3 regions of the Oceanisphaera submarina genome follow, and region 3 is predicted to be linked to each of the others. Evidence: predicted binding sites of a transcription regulator. Region 3 holds the regulator's gene; each other region holds the start of a gene.
What was found. Region 3 encodes sigma-54, which starts transcription at its own class of promoters, with help from an activator protein. Its sites were predicted from a motif close to TGGCACNGTTTTNGCTT; they were not measured.

Region 1 (7,004 bases), on a different contig from region 3:
CGATATTGCCGGCGTGCCTTTTTATCAACAGCCCTGGTTCTGGCATCTGGCCCGGATCCTCGGTGCCGTTCTGGTGCTGATTGTGTTGTTGCTGACTCTGGTGCGGCCCATGGTGCGGCGTCTGCTGGGCAGCGACGAAAAAATGCCGGAAGAGGTGGATCTGGACGGTCAGAATGCACTGTTGGGCAATGACAGTCTGTCGTTGTTGGCTCAGCAGGCCGAGCAGGATGACGGCATGTTCGGTATTCGCGAGGGTCGTTTGCAACTGCCGGATCTGAATAAAGATGAAGATGTGTTGTCGGCTATTCGGGCCCTGGTGGCCAACGAACCGGATCTGGCGGCACAGGTAGTGAGAGATTGGGTGAGAGCCGATGACTGATACTCAGCAACTGATGATTACCGACGAGCAGCGTCAGTTGCTCGACAAGATGACCGGTACCGAAAGGGCCGCGCTCCTGATGTTGAGCCTGCGGGAAGAGGATGCGGCCCAGATTTTTCGTCATCTCGACCCCAAGCAGGTACAGCGACTGGGAATGAAAATGGCCTCGGTCGGCGATTTTGGCCCCGACCGGGTGGGGGCTGTGCATCGTCTCTTTATCGAAGATATTCAGCGTTTCACCAAAATCGGCGTGGGCAGCCAGGACTTCGTGCGCAACGCCCTGGTGTCGGCCCTGGGTGAAGACAAGGCCGGACGCCTGGTGGACCAGATTTCGGCCGGTGCCGGTTCACGCGGCCTGGACTCGCTTAAATGGATGGATGCGCGCCAGGTGGCGGGTATTATTCTCAACGAACATCCGCAAATTCAGACCATAGTGCTGTCTTATCTCGAGCCGGAGCAGGCCGCCGAAATTCTGCAGCAGTTTGCCGAGCCGGTGCGCCTGGATCTGGTAATGCGTATCGCCGAGCTGGAAGAAGTACAGCCGGCGGCGCTGCAAGAGCTGAACGACATCATGGAAAAACAGTTTGCCGGCCAGAGTGGTGCCAAGGCCGCCAAGATGGGGGGCCTGAAAGCCGCGGCCAATATCATGAACTACCTGGATACCTCGATCGAAGGCACCCTGATGGAAGCCATTCGTGATGAAGACGAAGAGATGAGCATGAAGATCCAGGATCTGATGTTCGTGTTTGAAAATCTGATTGATGTGGACGATCGCGGCATACAGTTGCTGCTGCGCGAGGTGAATGGCGAGCTGTTGCAGCGGGCCTTGAAAGGGGCGGACGATCAGCTCAAGGACAAGTTCCTGAACAACATGTCCAAGCGGGCCGCCGAGATGATGCAGGACGATCTGGATGCCATGGGCCCGGTGCGGGTAAGCGATGTTGAGCTGGCCCAGAAGGAAATACTGGGCATCGCCCGTCGTCTGGCAGACAGTGGTGAGCTGATGCTGGCCAAAGGCGGTGGAGATGACTTCGTATGAGTCGTAATGCCTATTCCTCTGGTCATGGTCATCCGCCCCGTGATGAAAACGCGGACGCCGAACACTGGTCCTGGCCGGACATGGCGCAGCCCCGGGTTGCCTCCAAAGAGCGGGCGCTTAATATCAAGCGCCGGGTCGAGGTGGCGACGCCCGAGCCGGTGTTTGAGCCGGATCCCGAGCCCCTGACTGCCGAAGCTCTGGAAGCCATTCGACAGGCCGCCTATGAGGAAGGCTTTGAACAGGGAAAACAAGAGGGCCAGGCTGCCGGGCAGGAAGAAGGTCGGCTCACCGGGCTGCAGCAGGGGCACGAAGCCGGCTTGCAACAGGGGCTGGAGCAGGGCCTGGCCGAAGGGCAGGAACAAATCGAGCAGTTGCGCCGACAATGGCAGCAACTGCTCGAGGGTTTGCAGGCGCCATTGGCCCAGATAGATCGGGTAGTGGAGCAAAGTCTGGTCACCCTGGCCCAGGAGCTGGCCCGTAACCTGCTGAAGACCGAAGTCAGCACCTCGCCCCAGTTATTGCTGGCCACGGTACGTGAAGCGCTGGCGGCCTTGCCGGGCCATGAGGGCGGCGTCACCCTGTTTTTGCATCCGGACGACCTGGCCATCATCGAACAGCATTTCGACGAAAAAAATCGCCGGCAGAGAGGCTGGGAACTGGTAAGCGAGCCCGGCCAGGGCCGCGGCGATCTGCGAGTAAAAACCGCCTTGTCCGAGCTGGATGTCAGCCTGGCCTTGCGTATAGACGAGCTGATGGCCAACTTCCTCAAGGCGAACTGGAATCGCTTCCATGACTCTCCCTGAGCGGCTTGCTGCCTATCAGACCAGGGGATTAATGCCGGCCATGGCGGCCAGCGGCAAGTTGACCCGGGTGGTGGGGCTGACGTTGGAGGCGGTGGGGTGTACCGCCGCCGTGGGCAGTCAGTGCAAAATCCAGACGATGTTTGGTGATATGGACGCCGAGGTGGTCGGTTTTGCCGACGATCGGCTGTTTTTAATGCCCAGCGAGTCGCTCAAGGGGGTGATCCCCGGCGCCCGGGTGACGCCGGTAGGCCAGGGAGCCGGGGTGCCGGTGGGCATGGAATTGCTGGGGCGGGTGATTGACGGTATCGGCCAGCCGCTGGATGGCCTGGGCCCCATCGTCACCAGTACCACCGCCGACTTTACCGCCCAGCGACTGAACCCGATGGCACGCAAGCCGATTGAAACGCCGATGGATGTGGGCGTACGGGCCATCAATGCGCTGCTGACGGTAGGGCAGGGCCAGCGCATGGGGCTCTTTGCCGGCTCAGGGGTCGGCAAGAGTGTACTGCTGGGCATGATGACCCGGGGTGCCAAGGCCGATGTGGTGATCGTGGGACTGATTGGCGAGCGTGGCCGTGAAGTAAAAGAATTTATCGACGTCATTCTCGGCGAAGAAGGTCGGGCTCGCGCCGTGGTGGTGGCGGCTCCGGCCGATGCCTCACCCCTGATGCGCCTCAAGGGCTGCGAAACGGCACTGACCCTGGCGGAATACTTTCGGGATCAGGGACTCAGCGTGTTGCTGCTGATGGATTCGCTGACCCGTTACGCCCAGGCCCAGCGTGAAATCGCGCTGGCGGTGGGGGAGCCTCCGGCCAGCAAGGGGTATCCGCCCTCGGTGTTTGCCCGGCTGCCGGCATTGGTTGAGCGGGCCGGTAACGGCGCCGAAGGCCAGGGCAGCATTACCGCCTTTTTCACCGTGCTGACCGAAGGTGACGACCTGCAGGATCCCATCGCCGATGCGGCTCGCGCCATTCTCGATGGTCACATAGTGCTGTCGCGGCAACTGGCCGACAGCGGCCACTATCCGGCCATCGACATCGAAAAGTCGATCAGTCGGGTAATGACGGCGGTCACGACCGATACGCACCAGCAACAGGCCCGCGCCGTCAAACAGGCTTATGCCCTCTATCAGCAAAATCACGATCTGATCAACCTGGGTGCCTATCAGTCCGGTGCCGATCCCCGGCTGGACATGGCCATTCATATCCGCCCTCGGCTGGATCACTTCCTGACCCAGAGCATGACGGATGTGGTGGAGCTCCCCATGTGCCTGAACGATCTCGACATCATTAGTAAACCGCTGTTGAGAGCCGGTTGATGAGTCGGGCACTGCAGCTGTTGCTGGAACAACTCGATGGTCAGGAACGCAAGGCGGCGGCAGAGCTTGGCGCCGCACGGCTGCAACTGCAACAGCTGGAGCAGCAGCAGCAGACACTGAGCCAGTACCAGCGTAATTACAGTCAGGAATTTCACAACCGGGGTCAACAGGGACTTAGCGCTCATCAGTTCGGTCATTTTCAGGGTTTTATAGACAAGCTGGAAGTGGCTCAGCAGCAGCAGCAAGACGGTTTGCTGCAGGCCAGACGGATGCTGGAGCAAAGCCGCATCGCCTGGATGGCGATACGTACCCGCAAGCAGGCCATCGAAAAATTGTTGGAGCGAGAGGCCGAACGGCAACGGCTCGACAGCAGCCGGCAGGAGCAGAAAATGCTCGATAACCTGGCTATCTACCGGTTTCACAAGAAAAGACGCTAGCCTCCGGGGAAGAAACGGAGACTAACTGAACGGAATAGATTTATGGTGTGGTTATTGCATGGTTTATGTGTCGATGCAATGACTGACGGCGCGGCCGCAGGATTTACGGGGATCACTTCATCATGACCATGAACATCATGTCTATGCGGGTTCAGGCCGGTCAGGAAATGGCCGCCAGAATGACTGATGCCGACAACACTGGCGGTGCCGGGCGGTTTGCCGAGGTGCTGACGCGGCAGTCATCACCTGGGGAGGGCGAGCTTGGTGCCCAGCCCGATACCGAAATCCAGGCCGGGGTTGCCTCGTCTGGTTCGATCTCTTCCGAGCCGCCTCCGGCCGCATCGACCGATGGCGATTTCCGGAGCGGTGTGCAAGAGAGCCATCTCGAGGCTCCGGCGTCTGCTTCAGCCGAGGGGGAAAGCGAGCGGTCGGCAGAAACGTTGTCAGCCGGCGATACGGCGGGCCAGGAGTTGACGGCGAACAAGCCGACGGATCCGGCCAGAGCCACCGCCCTCTCGGCAGCAGCTACTTTTGTCTCCCCCGCCATCGACTCAGGGTCTGAAACCGGGACAGGGTCGGCAATGCGGACGACGACGGCAGCCGCTTCGGGTGAGGTGCTCACGCAAGATGCGCCAGGTGGTGCCCGGTCGGCTGCGGTGACACCGGAAAGCCGGATGGCAGGCTCGGTGCCTTCCGGCACATCTGAGCGGCAAGGCGGCATTCCATTGCCACCGACGGGCACCATCGATAAGCCCGACATTGATAACACCGCAGTTGATAAGACCACCGTCGAGACAGCGGGAGCGGAGAAATTCGTAGCGGAAAAATACGCCGCCGGTAAATACGAAATGGATAAGCCGGTCGACGCGGCCGCCGGTAAGGAAACAACTGGCGTCACAGGGGCCGGTTTTTTATCCGCCTCGGTCGGCACCGGCTCATCACAGACTAAGGATGCAATGGCGGGCCAGAAGGCAAAGAGTGACTCGAGCTCGGCACAGGATGCGAGCATAGAGGCCGACGAGTCGCCCCCGATGCCCAGGAGTATGTCAAAGCCAGAGGCTCCTTCGGGTGGACAGGTTGGCGCGCAGTCAAGCGATATTCGTCGTGAGCCGATGGTGATGATGTCAAACGCGACCACCGAGCCCACGGCGGAGTTTGACCGGCAGATACGTCAGGTAATGGCCTGGTCGTCAACTGAGGCTATCTCGTCCTCGGCTCCCGCGGCAGCCGCGAATGAAGGCCGGGCACCGGAATGGCTGGCACAAATTGAACATGGTCGTCGCTGGTCACAACCAGGCTTGCAGCCCGGTGCCCGGCCGGATCCCGGCACCGACGGCAAAGAGTTGCCATCGGTCGCGCTGGCGGAGGAGGAAGGCGAGGGCGAAAGCAAGGCGGAGCGCGTATTCGAACGGGAGGTGATGGGCTCGATCGAATCCGCATTGCTGTCAGGTCAAACGGGTGCTGAATGGTCATCGGTGACGAATCACCCCCCTGTCGCTCAGGATGTCGGCATTATAATGGCGGGCCGGGATGGTATACAGACAGCGGCCACACCAGAGCGTCCAGCGTTGCCGGATCGGGTGTTAACGTTGCAGGGCACTCCGGAACAAAGCGCAAAGCAGCTGGCACAACAGGTACAGATAATGGTGAGCCAGAATCTGGAGGAGGCGGATATTCGCCTTAATCCGTCGGAACTTGGCGGTCTCAGGATCCAGGTGAAAATGGAGCAGGGGGAAGTCCAGGTCCAGTTTCTGGCCAGTCATCCACAGGCCAGGGAATTGCTTGATCAGGCCTTGCCGCGCTTGAGAGAGATGATGAGCCAGCAGGGGTTGAACCTGAGCCCAGGTCAGGGTCAGTTAGCCGGTCAGCAGGGGGGCTTCAATCAGAATGCGCAGCAAGAAGCCCGACAAGAAGCTCAATCGTCGGGGGAAAGCTCCCGTGATAGCTCGCGCGGCACCGTCGATGGTGATGAATATCAAGCGTCGGGAGAGGAAACTCGAACGTCGCGCTTTGGTCGCGATGCCGGCAGAATTGATTTTTTTGCGTGATTTAAAAAAGTGAGCAACTTACTTCTCGTCAAGGATAAATAAACAACATGGCCGATGAACTCATCATGCCCAAGGTGGCATGGTACAAACGTAAACTTGTCTGGATCATCGTCTTGTTGCTGGTGTGTGCCGGCGGCGGTGCCGCCTGGTGGCTGATCCCCTCGTCCGACAGTGTCGAGGCGGCACCGGTGGTTGACAATCGGGCGCTGTATGTCGGCTTGTCCCGACCTTTTGTCTTTTCGGTGTCAGCCGGACGGCGGGAACGACTGGTACAGGTAGAACTGCAATTGATGGTTAGGGGGGAGGCCGGGGAAACGAAGGCCAAGCGCCACCTGCCGTTGCTGGAAAGTATCCTGCTGACGGTGTTGAGCCGTCAAAGTGCCGATAATTATCTGTCTGCCGAAGGCAAGCAAGGGGTTCGTCAGGAAGCGCTGAACGAGTTGAATACGGTGTTGACGGAAGAGCTGGGAGCACCCCTGATAGAAAAGGTGCTCTTTACCGGTATCGTAATGCAATAGGTGATTCGTGAGCGATCTGTTATCTCAGGATGAAATTGATGCCCTGTTACACGGGGTGGACGATGTAGAAGAAGAAGAGGCCAATGATGGAAACGGCGTTTCCATGTTCGATTTCTCTTCTCAGGATCGCATCGTCCGTGGGCGTATGCCGACGCTGGAAATGGTCAATGAGCGCTTCGCCCGACATATGCGCATCAGCCTGTTCAACATGATGCGGCGCACCGCCGAGGTGTCCGTCAACGGGGTACAGATGATCAAGTTCGGCGAATATGTACATTCGCTGTTCTTGCCCACCAGCCTGAATATGGTCCGTTTTCGCCCGCTCAAGGGGATAGGTCTGGTCACCATGGAAGCCCGTCTGGTGTTTATTCTGGTGGACAATTTCTTCGGTGGTGATGGTCGCCATGCCAAGATTGAAGGTCGAGAATTTACTCCCACCGAACGCCGGGTGATCCAGCTGTT
Region 2 (7,004 bases), on a different contig from region 3:
GCGCTCAAGAAGCGCTGCCTGGCCATGTCTTCGAACGGACCGGAGGCATGGCTCCCCTCCTCCGCATGATGGTCGACACCGGTTTCAAATTCGTCCATTTCCAGAATCTTGCCGTTACTGGTATCTCGCAGCATGCCGTAGTAGTTATCCAGACTCACACCCAGCTCTTCGGCCACTTCTCTGTCGTTCGCATTACGCCCTTCCCGGCGCTGTACGGCGACGAGGGCGGCGGAAATCTGACGGCTGTTTTTATGCACCGAGCGCGGCACCCAGTCTCCTCGACGAATTTCATCGAGCATGGCGCCGCGAATGCGAATACCGGCAAAGGTCTCGAAGCTGGCGCCCTTGCCGGCGTCAAAATTACGGGCGGCTTCCAGCAAACCCACCATGCCCGACTGGATAAGATCGTCCAGCAGCACGCTGTCCGGTAATCGCGCCAGCAGGTGATGCGCGATGCGGCGCACCAGCCCCGCATGACGCTCCACCAACTGGTTGCCCTGCTGTCTGGTATACACCAGCGCCTTATTCACCCCGGACATCGGACTCGACCACCGGCGGGGTTAACAGATTTTCGATAAAGAACTGCAAATGGCCGCCTGCTCGCTGGGGCGCCGGCCAACTCAGGGCCTTGACCGCCAGCAGCTTGATCGCCATGGCAGAAGGTGACGTGGGGTACTGATTGACCACCAGCGCCTGACGGCGTACCGCCAGACGCAGGTTGCCGTCGAAGGGCACGCAGGCCACCAGTTCCAGTGCCGCGTCAAGAAAACGGTCGGTGACCCGGGTCAGTTTGGCGAACAATTCCTGTCCTTCACGCTGACTACGGACCATGTTGGCCACTATTTTGAAACGAAACACGCCGTAGTCGCGAGACAGTATCTTGATCAGTGCATAGGCGTCGGTGATGGAGGTGGGTTCGTCACAGACCACCACTACCACCTCTTGCGCAGCCCGGGAGAAACTGAGCACCATGTCGGAGATGCCGGCGGCCGTATCCACCAGCAGGATATCAATCGGCGTCAGCATTTCGCTGAAAGCACGGATCAGGCTCACGTGCTCCAGCGGTGACAATTCGGTCATCGACTTGTTGCCGGACGTAGCCGGGATAATCTTGATCCCCTGAGGCCCATCCACCAACACCTCGTCCAGGGTGCATTCGCCCCGCAATACATGGGAAAGATTGCGCGTGACCCGGATACCCAGCAAGACATCGACGTTGGCCAGCCCCAGATCCGCATCCAGTACCATCACTCTCTTGCCCTGCGCCGCCATGGCCGAGGCCATGTTCAGGGTAATGTTGGTTTTACCAACACCGCCCTTGCCGCCGGTAATCGAAATAACCTGTACTCTGCTTGTTTTTTGCATAAGCCGCAGCCCACTCGCCTGGTCCTGAAACCAATTATTCATAAAAACGCGCATCCTCTTCATCAAACTCCGAGGATTCCCAGTAATAAGGATCCTCCCGACGCTGCTCTACGCTGCCCAGCGCCTGTTTGACCAGCTCGAGGGCATTCGCCAGCCGCAGGTCTTCCGGTACTCGTTGCCCGTCGGTGATATAGCTGATAGGCAGGCTGTTCTGAATACTGATATCCAGCACATCACCCAGCGACAGACTTTCATCCAGCTTGGTGAGAATGCAACCGGCCAGGGGGATGCGGCGAAAGTGATCCACCGCTTCCTGTAGCACCCGGCGCTGGGCCGTAGCCGGCAACACCAGATAGTTGCGAATCTTGATTTTTTTATCCCCGACCAGGGTGTCGAGCTGCTCGTTGAGCCGCAGATCCCGCTGCCCCATGCCGGCGGTATCGATCAACACCAGCCGCCGATGACGCAGCTGATACAACGCCTGCGCCAACTCCTGATAGGTGCGAGCCTGCTTGACCACCACCCCCATGATGCGGCCATAGGTTTGCAGTTGCTCATGAGCGCCAATCCGGTAATGGTCTGTGGTCACCAGGGCGATTTGGTCGGCCCCGTAGCGGGAGGAGAAGCGGGCAGCCAGCTTGGCGATGGTGGTGGTTTTGCCGACGCCGGTGGGGCCCAGCAGCGCCACCGCCCCCCCCTGGCGCAATATTTCGTCTTCACCGGTCATCAGTTGCTGACTCAGGGCCGCTTCAATCTGGCTCCAGGCTTCGTGGGGCTGAGCCTTGTCATTCACCCGCATCGCCAGCTGATCGGCAAAACCGTCGCTGAATCCCAGTCCGTTCAGTTGCTTGATCACCATGGCGCGTACCGGCTCGCGGCGCTCCACCTCCTGCCACATAAGACCCGACACCTGATGCTCCAGCAACTGCCGGATACTGGCAATTTCCTGGCGCATGGCATTCAGCTCCTTGTCCTTGGCCCCTTCCTTGCGTTTATTCTCTCGACTGTCATGCAACTGAGGCTGTGCCAGCGGCTCTCTTGCTCCCAGTCTAGGCTCCTGACGTTGATCCTTGTGCGACTCTTTCAGGCCGGGTTCGGCCCAGCTTTCCTGCTCGGCCAGGGTTTTGGGAGACGCTTCGCTGCGGCCGCGCAGCAACAGCGACTGCAGGGTTTCGGACTGCTGTTTTTCATCCAGCGGGGAAATAAATTGACGAGCCTGCGCCGAAATTTTGACATTGTCATCCCGCAGCGGCCGCTGCACCGGCGTGACTGGAATTTCGTCGTCATCCACCGCCGCCACTATCTCGATGCCGCCCGAGACTTTTTTATTGGACATGATGACCGCGTCCGCGCCGAGCACATCCTTCACTTCGGCCAGAGCGGCTCTCATGTCCTTGGCAAAAAATCGTTTTATCTTCATTTAAACTACCACCCTGCTACTGCTGGCCAACAGACGCCACGATGCGGATTTGACGGTCATCAGGTACCTCCTGATAAGACAAGACCCGCAGGCTGGGAATCGTGTGTTTTACAAAGCGCGCCAAGGTGGTGCGCAACATGCCGGAGGTCAGCAAAATAGCCGCCTGTCCCTCCATTTCCTGGTTAGCCGCCGCCTGTGCCAGTGATTGCTGCATGCGCTCGGCCAGGCCAGGCTCGATGCCGCTGCCCTGAGCACCACCGGACTGTAAAGAGTTCTGCAATATCTGTTCCAGTTCTGGTGCCAGGGTAATCACCGGCAGCTCGCGCTCGGTGCCCGCTATCTCCTGCACCATAAAACGACGCAGGGCGATACGACAGGCTGCGGTCAGCACTTCCGGATCCTGGCTCTTGGTCGAATACTCGGTCAGGGTCTGTAAAATGGTACGCATGTCACGGATGGTCACCCCTTCATGCAACAGGCTCTGCAGCACCTTGGTCACCAGGGCCAGGCTCATGGCGCTGGGCACCAGCCCTTCTACCAGCTTGGGCTGACTACGGCCTATCTGATCGATCAGATTCTGCACTTCCTCATGACCCAGCAACACGGACGCATGATTGGTCAACAGCTGGCTGAGGTGGGTCGCCACCACGGTGGAGGCATCCACCACTGTGTAACCCAGACTCTGGGCCTGTTCAATCTGGTCTTTGGCAATCCAGGTGGCCTCCAGGTCGAAGGCGGGATCGCGGGTGTCGATACCCTGCAAGGGCCCGAAGACCTGGCCTGGGTTGATGGCCAGTTCCCTGTCCGGATAAATATCGGCCGCCCCCGAGCTCACCCCCATCAGGGTGATCTGATACTGATTGGGGCCCAGTTCCAGGTTGTCACGAATATGCACGGCGGGGATCAAAAAACCCAACTCTTGCGAGAGCTTCTTGCGCACCCCCTTGATCCGGCTGAGCAATTCGCCGCCCTGGGCCTGATCGACCAGACTTATCAACCGATAACCGACTTCAAGGCCTATGGTATCGACCTGTGCCACATCCTCCCAGCTCAGCTCTTTCATCTCGGTGCTCTGTACCGCCGGTGCCTGCTCTTGCTCCACCGCCTCTTGCTGTGTTCGCTTGTTGCGTTTCACGGTCCACCAGGCGGCGAAAGCCGCCAGTCCCCCCAGCAGCAGAAAGGCAAAATGGGGCATACCCGGCACCAGACCCATGGTGATCAGAATGCCGGCGGCAATGGTCAGCGACTTGGGATTATCGAACAGCTGACCCAGCATCGCCTGGCCCATGTCTTCCCGGGTATTCTGACGGGTAACGATGATGGCGGCGGCAATCGACAACAGCAGGGAAGGAATTTGCGCCACCAGGCCGTCGCCGATGGTCAGCAGGGTATAGATCTCGGCCGCCTCGCCGAATGGCAGCCCGTGCTGGGCCATGCCGATGATGAAACCGCCGATGATATTGATGAACAGTATCATGATGCCGGCGATGGCATCGCCCTTCACGAACTTGGAGGCACCGTCCATGGAGCCGTAGAAGTCGGCCTCCCGGGTCACTTCATCCCGACGCAGCCGCGCCTCGTCCTGATTGATAAGACCGGCATTCAGATCCGCATCGATGGCCATCTGCTTGCCGGGCATGGCGTCCAGGGTAAAGCGGGCACTGACTTCCGAAATACGGCCGGCCCCCTTGGTGACCACCGCGAAGTTGATGATCATCAGGATCAGAAATACGATAAGACCGACGGCGTAGTTGCCGCCGATCACCACGGAGCCAAAGGCCTCGATCACGTTACCGGCCGCATTGCCGCCCTCGTGCCCTTCCAGCAACACTACTCGGGTCGAGGCCACGTTCAGCGCCAGCCGCAGCAGGGTGGCCACCAGCAGCACGGTCGGAAAGGCGGCAAAGTCCAGCGGCCGCTGGCTGTATACCGCCACCAGCAGGATCACCAGCGCCAGGGAGATATTGAAGGAGAACAGCACGTCCAGCAGCAGGGCGGGAACCGGCAACACCACCATGCCCAGTGCCGCCAGCACCAGCAGGGGAGTCCCCAACCCCTTATGAAACCACGAGGACCAGGGTCCTGCCTGTAAAAGCTTATCCTTGAATGCCATTACCGCTGCTGTGTTGCCGATGATTGATGGCTTTCATATGCAACAAGCAGGCCAACAAATAATCCTGCTATGCTGGCATCGCCACCATCCCCGGCGATCTGATGACATGCCCGAGTTTAGATGGGGCGAGCGTGTCTCGTCGTGATGAACCATTTCAGCCTGAACGAACTTATGTGCGATATTCTTCCGGTATCGGCAGCTCTTCCTTCAGCGGAATCGGCTTGTTGCCTTGTCCCTTGCGCCAGGCGTTCAGCTGGAAGACATAGGCCAGTATCTGGGCCACAGCCACGAAGAGGCCGTCGGGGATTTCGCGATCGAGCTTGGTGGAGTGGTATACCGCCCGTGCCAGGGCGGGAGACGATATGACCGGCACCTCGTATTCCCGGGCAATCTCCCGGATCTTGAGCGCTATTTCATCCAGGCCCTTGGCTACCACCACGGGGGCGGCGCCGGGCTTGTCCTTGTCATAACGCAAGGCCACCGAGTAATGAGTCGGGTTGACTACTACCACGTCGGCGGTGGGAACTTCGCCCATCATGCGGCGGTTGGCCATTTCCTGCTGCAAACGGCGAATACGGCCCTTCACCTCGGGCTTGCCCTCGGTGTTCTTGTATTCGTCCTTGATTTCCTGCAGCGTCATCTTCAGCTGGCGGGTGTGATTCCATATTTGAAAGGGCACATCGATGGCGACGATCGGCAGCAACGCCATGCACAACAGCAAGCCCATGCGCAGTAACAATTCCAGCGAGCCGACCATGGCGGCGGGCAGGGTTTCATCGCTCAGGCGCAGAATATTGTCAAACTGGCCCCACAACAGCCAGATGGCCAGGGTGGCGATAAACACCACCTTGGCAATGGACTTGAGCAGCTCCACCAGTGCCTGCATACCGAACATCCGCTTGAAGCCTTTCATCGGGCTCATGCGATCGAGCTTGGGCAGCATCGCCTGACTACTGAAATTAACGCCCCCGAGCAGGCTGTTGCCCACCAGCGCCGCCACCAGCACGATGGCAAAGAAACCAAACAAGGGCCACATCAACCCCAGCAAGGAATCACGCAGCGCCGGCATCATGGCCTCGGGATCGAACAGGGCCTCCCGGTCGATCCGAAAGTTGTGCTCAAACACCCGCGACATGGCCAGGCCCAGCGCATCGCCGACCATCATGAGTCCCAGGGCCGCACTCAACAGCACGGCGGCAGTACCCAGCTCTTTGGAACGGGGGATCTGGCCTTTTTCTCGTGCCTGGCGAAGGCGTTGTTCCGTGGGCTGTTCTGTTTTTTCCTGACCGTCCGACTCCGCCATTCAGCCTCCTTCACAGATCAGGTTAAGGGTATCGCACATCACCGTCTGCAGCCGTAACCACTGGTTTTCGAAATGTCCCAGAAATCCGCCCAGGGTCAGCCACAAAATAAAGAGGCCGCACACCATGCTGACCGCAAAGCCGACGCTGAAGATATTGAGCTGGGGGGCGGCTCGAGTCATGACCCCGAAGGTCAGGTTGATCAACAGCATGGCAACGATGGCCGACAGTGACATGGCCACCGCCGCCTGGAACAGCAGACTCAGCAATCCGGCAAGGTTTTCCCAACTGGTCACCGACAGGCCATTCATCGCCACCGGCAGGGTATCGAAGCTCAGTACTATGGCTTCAATCATCACCAGATGACCATTCAGGGCCAGAAACAACAAGGTGCCCAGCATCAGATACAACTGGCCCACCACGGGAGTAGACTGGCCGTTGAGCGGATCGACCATGGAGGCAAAGCCCAGGCTGGTCTGCATGGCGATGATCTGGCCGGCGGTCACGAAAGTTTGTAACAGAAACTGGGACAGCAGGCCGATTACGGCGCCAATCAGTACCTGCTGACCGGTGATCAGAAAGCCACCAACAGAAAACAGCGCCACATCGGGCATGACTGGCAGCACAGGCGCCACCGCCAGTGTGGTGGCAACCGCCAACAGCAAGCGGTTATAGACGGGCGTCAGCTGGGCACCAAACATCACCATGGTCATCATCATGCCGGCGATGCGGCACAGCGGCCACAGGTAGCTGGCCAGCCACATCAGGATCTGTTCGGTGCTGTAGTTCAAACATCATCTCCCGA
Region 3 (7,004 bases):
GGGATGCGCCCGAACTTGAGTTGTGCTTCCCTCAGGCGCTTGAGCCCGCCGATGGTATCGAACTGGCACTGCGCTGCGAACAACAGGCGCTGGGCCGGGATCCCCGCATCAAGCAGTCGGACGGTGCCAGTTTCTCCAGTAACCTGGGCATCAAGGTCTACGGCAACAGCCACGGCTTCATCAAGGGTTACGCAGGCAGCCGCTTCGGCATGAGCTGTGTGCTGATCGGCGAGCAGGACGGCGACATGCAGCGGGAATACGGTTATACCTCGGCACGCAGCTTCGAGGATCTCTGGACTCCCGAGCAGGTGGCGGACGAAGCGGTCAGTCGTACCCTTGGCCGGCTGGGGGGGCGCAAAATCGACACCACCCGGGCGCCGGTGCTGTTTCATCCGGACGTGGCCGCCAGCCTGTTCGGTCATCTGGTGATGGCCATCAGCGGTGGCAATCTGTATCGTCAATCGTCATTCCTGCTCGACGCCCTGGGCGAGCGGGTGTTCCCCGACTGGTTCGACATTCACGAGCAGCCGCACCTGCACAAGGGGTTGGCCAGTTCACCGTTCGATAACGAAGGCGTGCGCACTCACGAGCGTCATATCATCGAAAACGGTGAGCTGAAAACTTATCTGCTGACCAGCTATTCGGCGCGCAAGCTTGGCATGGAACTGACCGGCCACGCCGGTGGCATTCACAACTGGACGGTGGCGGACAGCGGCCACAGCCTGGAACAGTTGATGAAGATGATGGGCACCGGCCTGCTGGTGACCGAGATGATGGGGCAGGGGGTGAATATCGTCACCGGCGACTATTCCCGCGGCGCGGCCGGTTTCTGGGTGGAAAACGGCGAAATCGCCTATCCGGTGGAAGAGATCACCATCGCCGGTAATCTGAAAGAGATGTTTGCGGGCATTCAGGCCATCGGCACCGACGTGGAAACCCGCTCCAGTCTGCAGACTGGCTCGGTACTGATCGGCGAGATGAAAATCGCCGGACAATAAGAGCTGTAAGCGATAAGCCCGCCTCTTAGTCACAAGCTTTTGTTGATTTCTGGTGACAAGTGACTGTAGAAAATCGGACAAAGGGCCGCTCCGCCGACACGCTGCAAGCACATCCCTGTAGGCTCAGCCGACCGTCAAATGCCATGGATGGCATTTGCTGAGCGTCACAGGGATGTGCTTGCAGCGTGTCGGAGGAGGCAACCCTGTTGCCTCTTTATTCCATACGTTGATTCGTGAACAGGCCATAAGCTGTCAGCTGTAAGAAGGGCCGCGCATGCGGCCCTTGGTGTATTCTGCAGGCCATACTGGCTCTGAAGGCGTGGCGTTGTTGTATCGGTCAACACCGTGCGGCTTAAAGCTGATAGCTGACCGCTATACAGCTTTAATTCAGTGCAGCAGGATCAGGGTCGAGAGACCCAGGAAGGAGAACAGGCCGACGATATCGGTGATGGTGGTCAAGGCCATGGAGCCGGCCAGCGCCGGGTCGATATTAAGCTTGCGCATCACCAGCGGGATGGCCGCACCGGCCAGGCCCGCGACCGACAGGTTGATGAACATGGCGGTGGCCAGCACCAGGCCTATCTCCCAGCTGCCTTTCCACAGACTCACCACTATCGCCACCATCACCGCCCACAAGAGGCCGTTGAACAGCCCCACCAGTGCTTCCTTGGTCAGCAGCCAGCGGGCGTTGCTGTCACCGATATGGCCCACGGCCATGCCGCGGATCACCAGCGCCAGGGTCTGATTGCCGGCGATACCGCCCATGGAGGGCACTATGGTCATCAGAATGGCCAGGGTGGCCAGCTGTGACAGGGTTTCTTCGAACATGTTGGACACGCTGGCGGCGAGCAGGGCCGAGCCCAGGTTGACGGTAAGCCAGATGGAGCGACGGCGGGCGCTGGTCAGTACCGGCGCGAAGGTATCTTCGTCATCGTCCATCTTGGCCATACCCATCATCGAGTGCTCGCCCTCTTCACGGATGATGTCCACCACGTCATCGATGGTGATACGGCCCAGCAACCGGTAGTCGTCATCGACCACCGGGGCCGACAGCCAGTCGTGGCGCTCGAACAGGTTGGCTACCTCGGTATCACTCATGGTCAACGGTATGGCTTCCACCTGGGTGTCCATGGCGTCGTCGACCCTGGTGGCCGGATCCTGCACCACCAGGCTGGCGAGGGAGATATCGCCCAGCAGCCGGTTATGTTGATCCACCACATAGAGGGTATCGGTACCTTCCGGCAGTTCGGTGTGCAGGCGCAGGTAGCGCAGTACCACCTCGATGCTGACATCGGCACGCAGGGTGATGAATTCGGTATTCATGATGGAGCCGGCGGTGTCTTCCGGATACGACAGCGCCTGTTGTGCCCGCTGCCGGTCCTGCTCGTCCATCTGGGTGAGCACCTGATTGAACAGCTGTTCGGGCAGATCCCGCAGTACATAGGCCAGATCGTCCGACTCCATGTCTTCCAGTGCGGCGGCCAGCTTTTCCGGAGCCATCAGTCGGATAATGCCGTCCCTGACTTCTTCCGACAGCTCTTCCAGGATCTCGCCGTATTCATCCGGGTCGATCAGTTGCCACAAGACCTTGCGGCTGGGGGAGGGAGAGGATTCCAGCAGCCAGGCGACGTCGCCTGGGCGCATCTGCTGCAGCATGCGACGGACGTGCACGAACATGCCGCCGTTCAGCGCCTGGGTGATGGTATCCAGCTGATCCGGCGTCCTTGGTTTCTCGATTGATTCTGTCATCCGGGCTTCAGGCCTCTGCGCGGAACGGGGATAGGAGAATTATTCTGATTCGTTGAAACGATCGGCGACCAGGCGGGACACGGCATTCATGGCCGCTTCTGCATCCGGCCCTTCGGCGACGACGCGAATGGCGTGCCCCTGGGCGGTTTCCAGCATCAGCAGGCCCATGACGCTGTTGGCCGGGGCTTGTTTTTCCTGATTGCAGACGGTGACGGTGGCATCGAATTGTTGCGTCAACTGCACCAGCTGAATGGCGGCTCGGGCATGGAGACCGAGCTTGTTGACGATTTTCAGATCCCGCTCAATTCTTGTCATGGTGTTTTTCCAGAGTGCGGTGGCGCAGCTGCACGCTTTTCCCCATCTGCCGGAACACCCGCGCAAGCTGCTCGACGATATAAACGGATCTGTGTTTGCCGCCGGTACAGCCGATGGCGACGGTCACGTAGCTGCGGTTGTTGCGTTCCAGGTGTGGCATCCAGGTGACCAGCAGGTTTTCAATCTGCCACAGGTATTTGGTGACCTCGGGCTGGCTGTTCAGGTAGCCGGCGACCGGTTCGTCCTGGCCGGTAAAAGGCCTCAGTTCCGCTATCCAGTGAGGATTGGGCAGGAAGCGGGCATCGAATACGAAATCCGCATCCTGAGAGATACCGTATTTGTAACCGAAGGACTCGAACACCCAGTTCAGCTCGCGTTCCTTCTTGCCGAGAATGCGCGCGCGGATAATTTCGCTCAGATCGTGAATACTGAGATCGGAGGTATCGATACGCAGATCGGCGGCGGAAGACAGGGGCGACAGCAGGTGGGTTTCCTGACGGATGGCTTCGTCCAGGGTCAGGCTGAGACGAGACAGGGGATGCAGCCGGCGGGTGTCGCCGAAGCGGCGAATAAGGGCGGCGTTGTCTGCATCGATGAAGATGCTGGACAGGCTGACTCCTTCCATGGCGCTAACTTCGGCCAGGCAGGCCTCCAGTTTGTCGGCACCGTCGGGCAGGTTGCGTACATCGATACTGACCGCCACCTCGCCGGGCTTGCGTCGACGCATCTGTACCAGCTCGGGCAGCAGCTCGACGGGGAGATTATCGACACAGTAATAGCCCAGATCCTCAAGCACACGCAGGGCTACGGTTTTCCCCGAGCCCGAACGGCCACTGACGATCACCAACTGCATATTGCTCTCCTCAGGAAGAAACCATGATGTTATAGAGCTCGTCATCGCTGCCGGCCTGGCGCAACTGCTTGCAGACCTGCTTGTTACTGAGCTTTTCGGCAATCAATGACAGCGTCTTGAGATGCTGTTTACACTCCTGCTCCGGTACCAGCAGGGCGAACACCAGGCCAACCGGCTGATTGTCGATGGCATCGAACTCTACCGGTTCGGCAAAGGTGAGTAAAACCGCCGTCGCCCGGTTGTCATCGCTGATACGACCATGAGGAATGGCGATACCGTTACCGATACCGGTGCTACCCATTTTTTCCCGGGCCAGCAGGCAGTCAAACAGCTGCTGACTGCTGATGTTGAGGTGCAGGGCGGCCAGCTCGCTGATGATTTCCAGCGCACGTTTTTTGCTCGTGCAGGGGACTGCACTGCGGGTGCAGCCCCTGCTCAGTATGTCGGCGACTTCCATGGTTATTTTTGCTTGAGCTTCTCTTTGTGTTTGATTATTTGGCGATCGAGCTTGTCGATCAAGCCATCGAGGGCGGCGTACATATCGTCATGTTGAGAGTTGGCAAAGATTTCGCCGCCGCTGAGGTGGATTTTAGCTTCGGCAACCTGCTGCAATTTTTCGAGTGTGAGGACGACGTGTACATTGGTAATGTTGTCGAAATGACGCTCCAGTCGGGAAAACTTGCTGTTCACATAGTCACGCAGGGAGTCCGTGATGTCTACATGGTGTCCAGTCAGATTTATTTGCATATCGTCTTCCTTCTAGGTCTGCCTTTACATCAGGCGTTTACGCTGATTGGAAGGGGGGATGGCCAGCGATTCCCTGTACTTGGCGATGGTCCGCCTGGCCACCTGTATCCCCTGTTCGGCCAGCAGCTGGGCAATTTTGCTGTCGCTCAGTGGCTTGGCCGGGTTTTCCGCACCGACCAGTTTCCTGATCAGGGCACGAATTGCCGTCGACGAACATTCTCCACCATCATCGGTACCCACATGGCTGGAGAAAAAATACTTCAGTTCAAACACCCCTCTGGGGGTATGCATGAATTTCTGGGTGGTGACCCGGGAGATGGTGGATTCGTGCATTTCCACCGCCTCGGCCACATCATTCAGCACCATCGGCTTCATGGCCTCGGGCCCATACTCAAAGAATGCCTGTTGTTGTTCCACAATACAATTGGCAACCTTGAGCAGGGTCTCATTTCGACTCTCGAGACTCTTGATAAACCACTTGGCGTCCTGCAAGTGGTTGCGGATAAACTGGCCGTCTTCGCTGTTTCTGGGTTGGCGGGCCATGGCGGCATAGGTCTGGTTCAGCCTGACCTTGGGCATGGCTTCCGGGTTGAGTTCGGCGACCCAGCCACCCTGTCGCTTGGTGACCACCACGTCCGGAATCACATATTCGGAGCTGCTCTGAAGCACGCTGTTACCCGGTCTGGGCTCCAGCTGCTGGATCAGGGACAGTACTTCCCTGAGCTCTTCTTCTTTCAGTCTGGTCTTGCGTTGCAGGCTGCGGTAGTCCCGGGTGCCGAGCAGATCCATGTGCCGGTCAATGACGAGACGGGCCTCGTTCAGCCAGGGAGTGTCGGCGGGAAAAGGGTCCAGCTGAATGCGCAGGCATTCCTGCACGCTGCGGGCGGCGACGCCGATAGGGTCGAAATGCTGGATGCGCTTCAGCACCGCCTCCACTTCATCTGCTTCTATCTCCTGTTCGCCGCCGGAGACGGCGGTGAGGATATCCTCCAGACCCTGAGTCAGGTAGCCGGCATCATCGATGGCGTCGATAATGGCCAGTGCTATGGCCTGATCGGTCTCGCTGAAAGGGGTCAGTTGCATCTGCCACAGCAGGTAATCCTGCAGCGTTTCCGTGGTTTCTCCCTGGTAGACGGTATCCTCCATGCCTTCGGGAAGGCCGCCGTTCCCGGCGCTGCCGGTTGAGGTGGTATAGATATCGTCCCAGTGGGTGTCCATCGGCAGTTCGTCGGACAGCTGATTCTGCTCCATGGCGGTATCGGCGGCCATCTGCTCGTCGTTGCCGCCGTCGGCCACCTCGATGCTGTCCGGCTCTTCCTGTTCCAGCAGGGGGTTGCTTTCCAGGGCCAGCTGAATTTCCTGTTGCAGTTCCAGGCTCGACAGTTGCAGCAGACGAATGGCCTGTTGCAACTGGGGGGTCATGGTCAGCTGCTGTCCCATACGTAACTGAAGAGTTGGCTTCATCGTTGGTAAAGTCCTTCTATATCAACCGCATGGGGCTCCAGCGGGTCAGCTTAGAGGCTGAATTGTTCACCCAGATAGACTTTCTTGACCTGCTCGTTCGCGAGGATTTCGGCCGGGGTGCCGGCGGCGATACGATGACCATGACTGACAATGTAGGCCCGCTCGCAGACGTCCAGCGTCTCGCGCACGTTGTGATCGGTGATCAGCACCCCCAGGCCTCTATCGCGCAGGTGCAGAATGATTTTCTTGATGTCGATTACCGAGATGGGATCGACTCCGGCGAAGGGTTCATCCAGCAGTATGAAGCGCGGATCGGCCGCCAGTGCGCGGGCAATTTCCACCCGTCGGCGTTCACCACCTGACAGACTCATACCGGCACTGTCGCGGATATGGGTGATATTGAACTCTTCCAGCAGCTGCTCCATTTTCTCGTCGCGGCCGGCGGCGTCCAGATCCTTGCGGGTTTCGAGTACCGCCATTAAGTTGTCGGCTACGCTCAGACGCCGAAAAATGGAGGCTTCCTGGGGCAGATAACCGATACCGGCGCGGGCTCGCACATGCATCGGCTGATAGCTGATGTCCTGCTCGTCGATGGTGATGCTGCCGGCGTCGCGCTGTACCAGGCCCACTATCATGTAGAAAGAGGTGGTCTTGCCGGCCCCGTTGGGGCCGAGCAGGCCGACGATCTGGCCGGTATTGACGGTCAGGCTGACATCGGCCACTACCTGACGGCCCTTGTAACTCTTCTGCAGCCCGCGGGCTTTCAGTGTTGCCATGATCAGTTCTGTATCTCTTTTTTATTCATGTCCTGCAGCTGTTCAGGCAGAAAAATGGTGGTAACGCGGTCTGCTCCACCCTGGCTTTCGGCTTCCATCTGT

Region 1: ACLEIV_RS14395 (flagellar hook-length control protein FliK) is a predicted target of sigma-54. The motif match lies at 4,020-4,036, and genes of this name have one in related genera.
Region 2: flhA (flagellar biosynthesis protein FlhA) is a predicted target of sigma-54. The motif match lies at 4,936-4,952, and genes of this name have one in related genera.

The regions. Positions count from the first base shown of each region.
Region 1 is NZ_JBKGFN010000015.1:74,456-81,459, reverse strand. Features, by position in the region: gene fliF (flagellar basal-body MS-ring/collar protein FliF) at 1-379, shown strand, start outside; gene fliG (flagellar motor switch protein FliG) at 372-1,418, shown strand; gene fliH (flagellar assembly protein FliH) at 1,415-2,221, shown strand; gene fliI (flagellar protein export ATPase FliI) at 2,208-3,539, shown strand; gene fliJ (flagellar export protein FliJ) at 3,539-3,976, shown strand; gene ACLEIV_RS14395 (flagellar hook-length control protein FliK) at 4,099-6,024, shown strand; gene ACLEIV_RS14390 (flagellar basal body-associated FliL family protein) at 6,072-6,542, shown strand; gene fliM (flagellar motor switch protein FliM) at 6,550-7,004, shown strand, end outside.
Region 2 is NZ_JBKGFN010000015.1:64,898-71,901, forward strand. Features, by position in the region: gene ACLEIV_RS14335 (RNA polymerase sigma factor FliA) at 1-530, opposite strand, end outside; gene ACLEIV_RS14340 (MinD/ParA family protein) at 523-1,407, opposite strand; gene flhF (flagellar biosynthesis GTPase FlhF) at 1,400-2,785, opposite strand; gene flhA (flagellar biosynthesis protein FlhA) at 2,802-4,898, opposite strand; gene flhB (flagellar biosynthesis protein FlhB) at 5,068-6,201, opposite strand; gene fliR (flagellar biosynthetic protein FliR) at 6,202-6,990, opposite strand.
Region 3 is NZ_JBKGFN010000011.1:42,638-49,641, forward strand. Features, by position in the region: gene pmbA (metalloprotease PmbA) at 1-998, shown strand, start outside; gene mgtE (magnesium transporter) at 1,386-2,747, opposite strand; gene ACLEIV_RS11580 (HPr family phosphocarrier protein) at 2,787-3,062, opposite strand; gene rapZ (RNase adapter RapZ) at 3,049-3,915, opposite strand; gene ptsN (PTS IIA-like nitrogen regulatory protein PtsN) at 3,926-4,372, opposite strand; gene hpf (ribosome hibernation promoting factor) at 4,375-4,662, opposite strand; gene ACLEIV_RS11600 (RNA polymerase factor sigma-54) at 4,687-6,126, opposite strand; gene lptB (LPS export ABC transporter ATP-binding protein) at 6,177-6,902, opposite strand; gene lptA (lipopolysaccharide transport periplasmic protein LptA) at 6,905-7,004, opposite strand, start outside.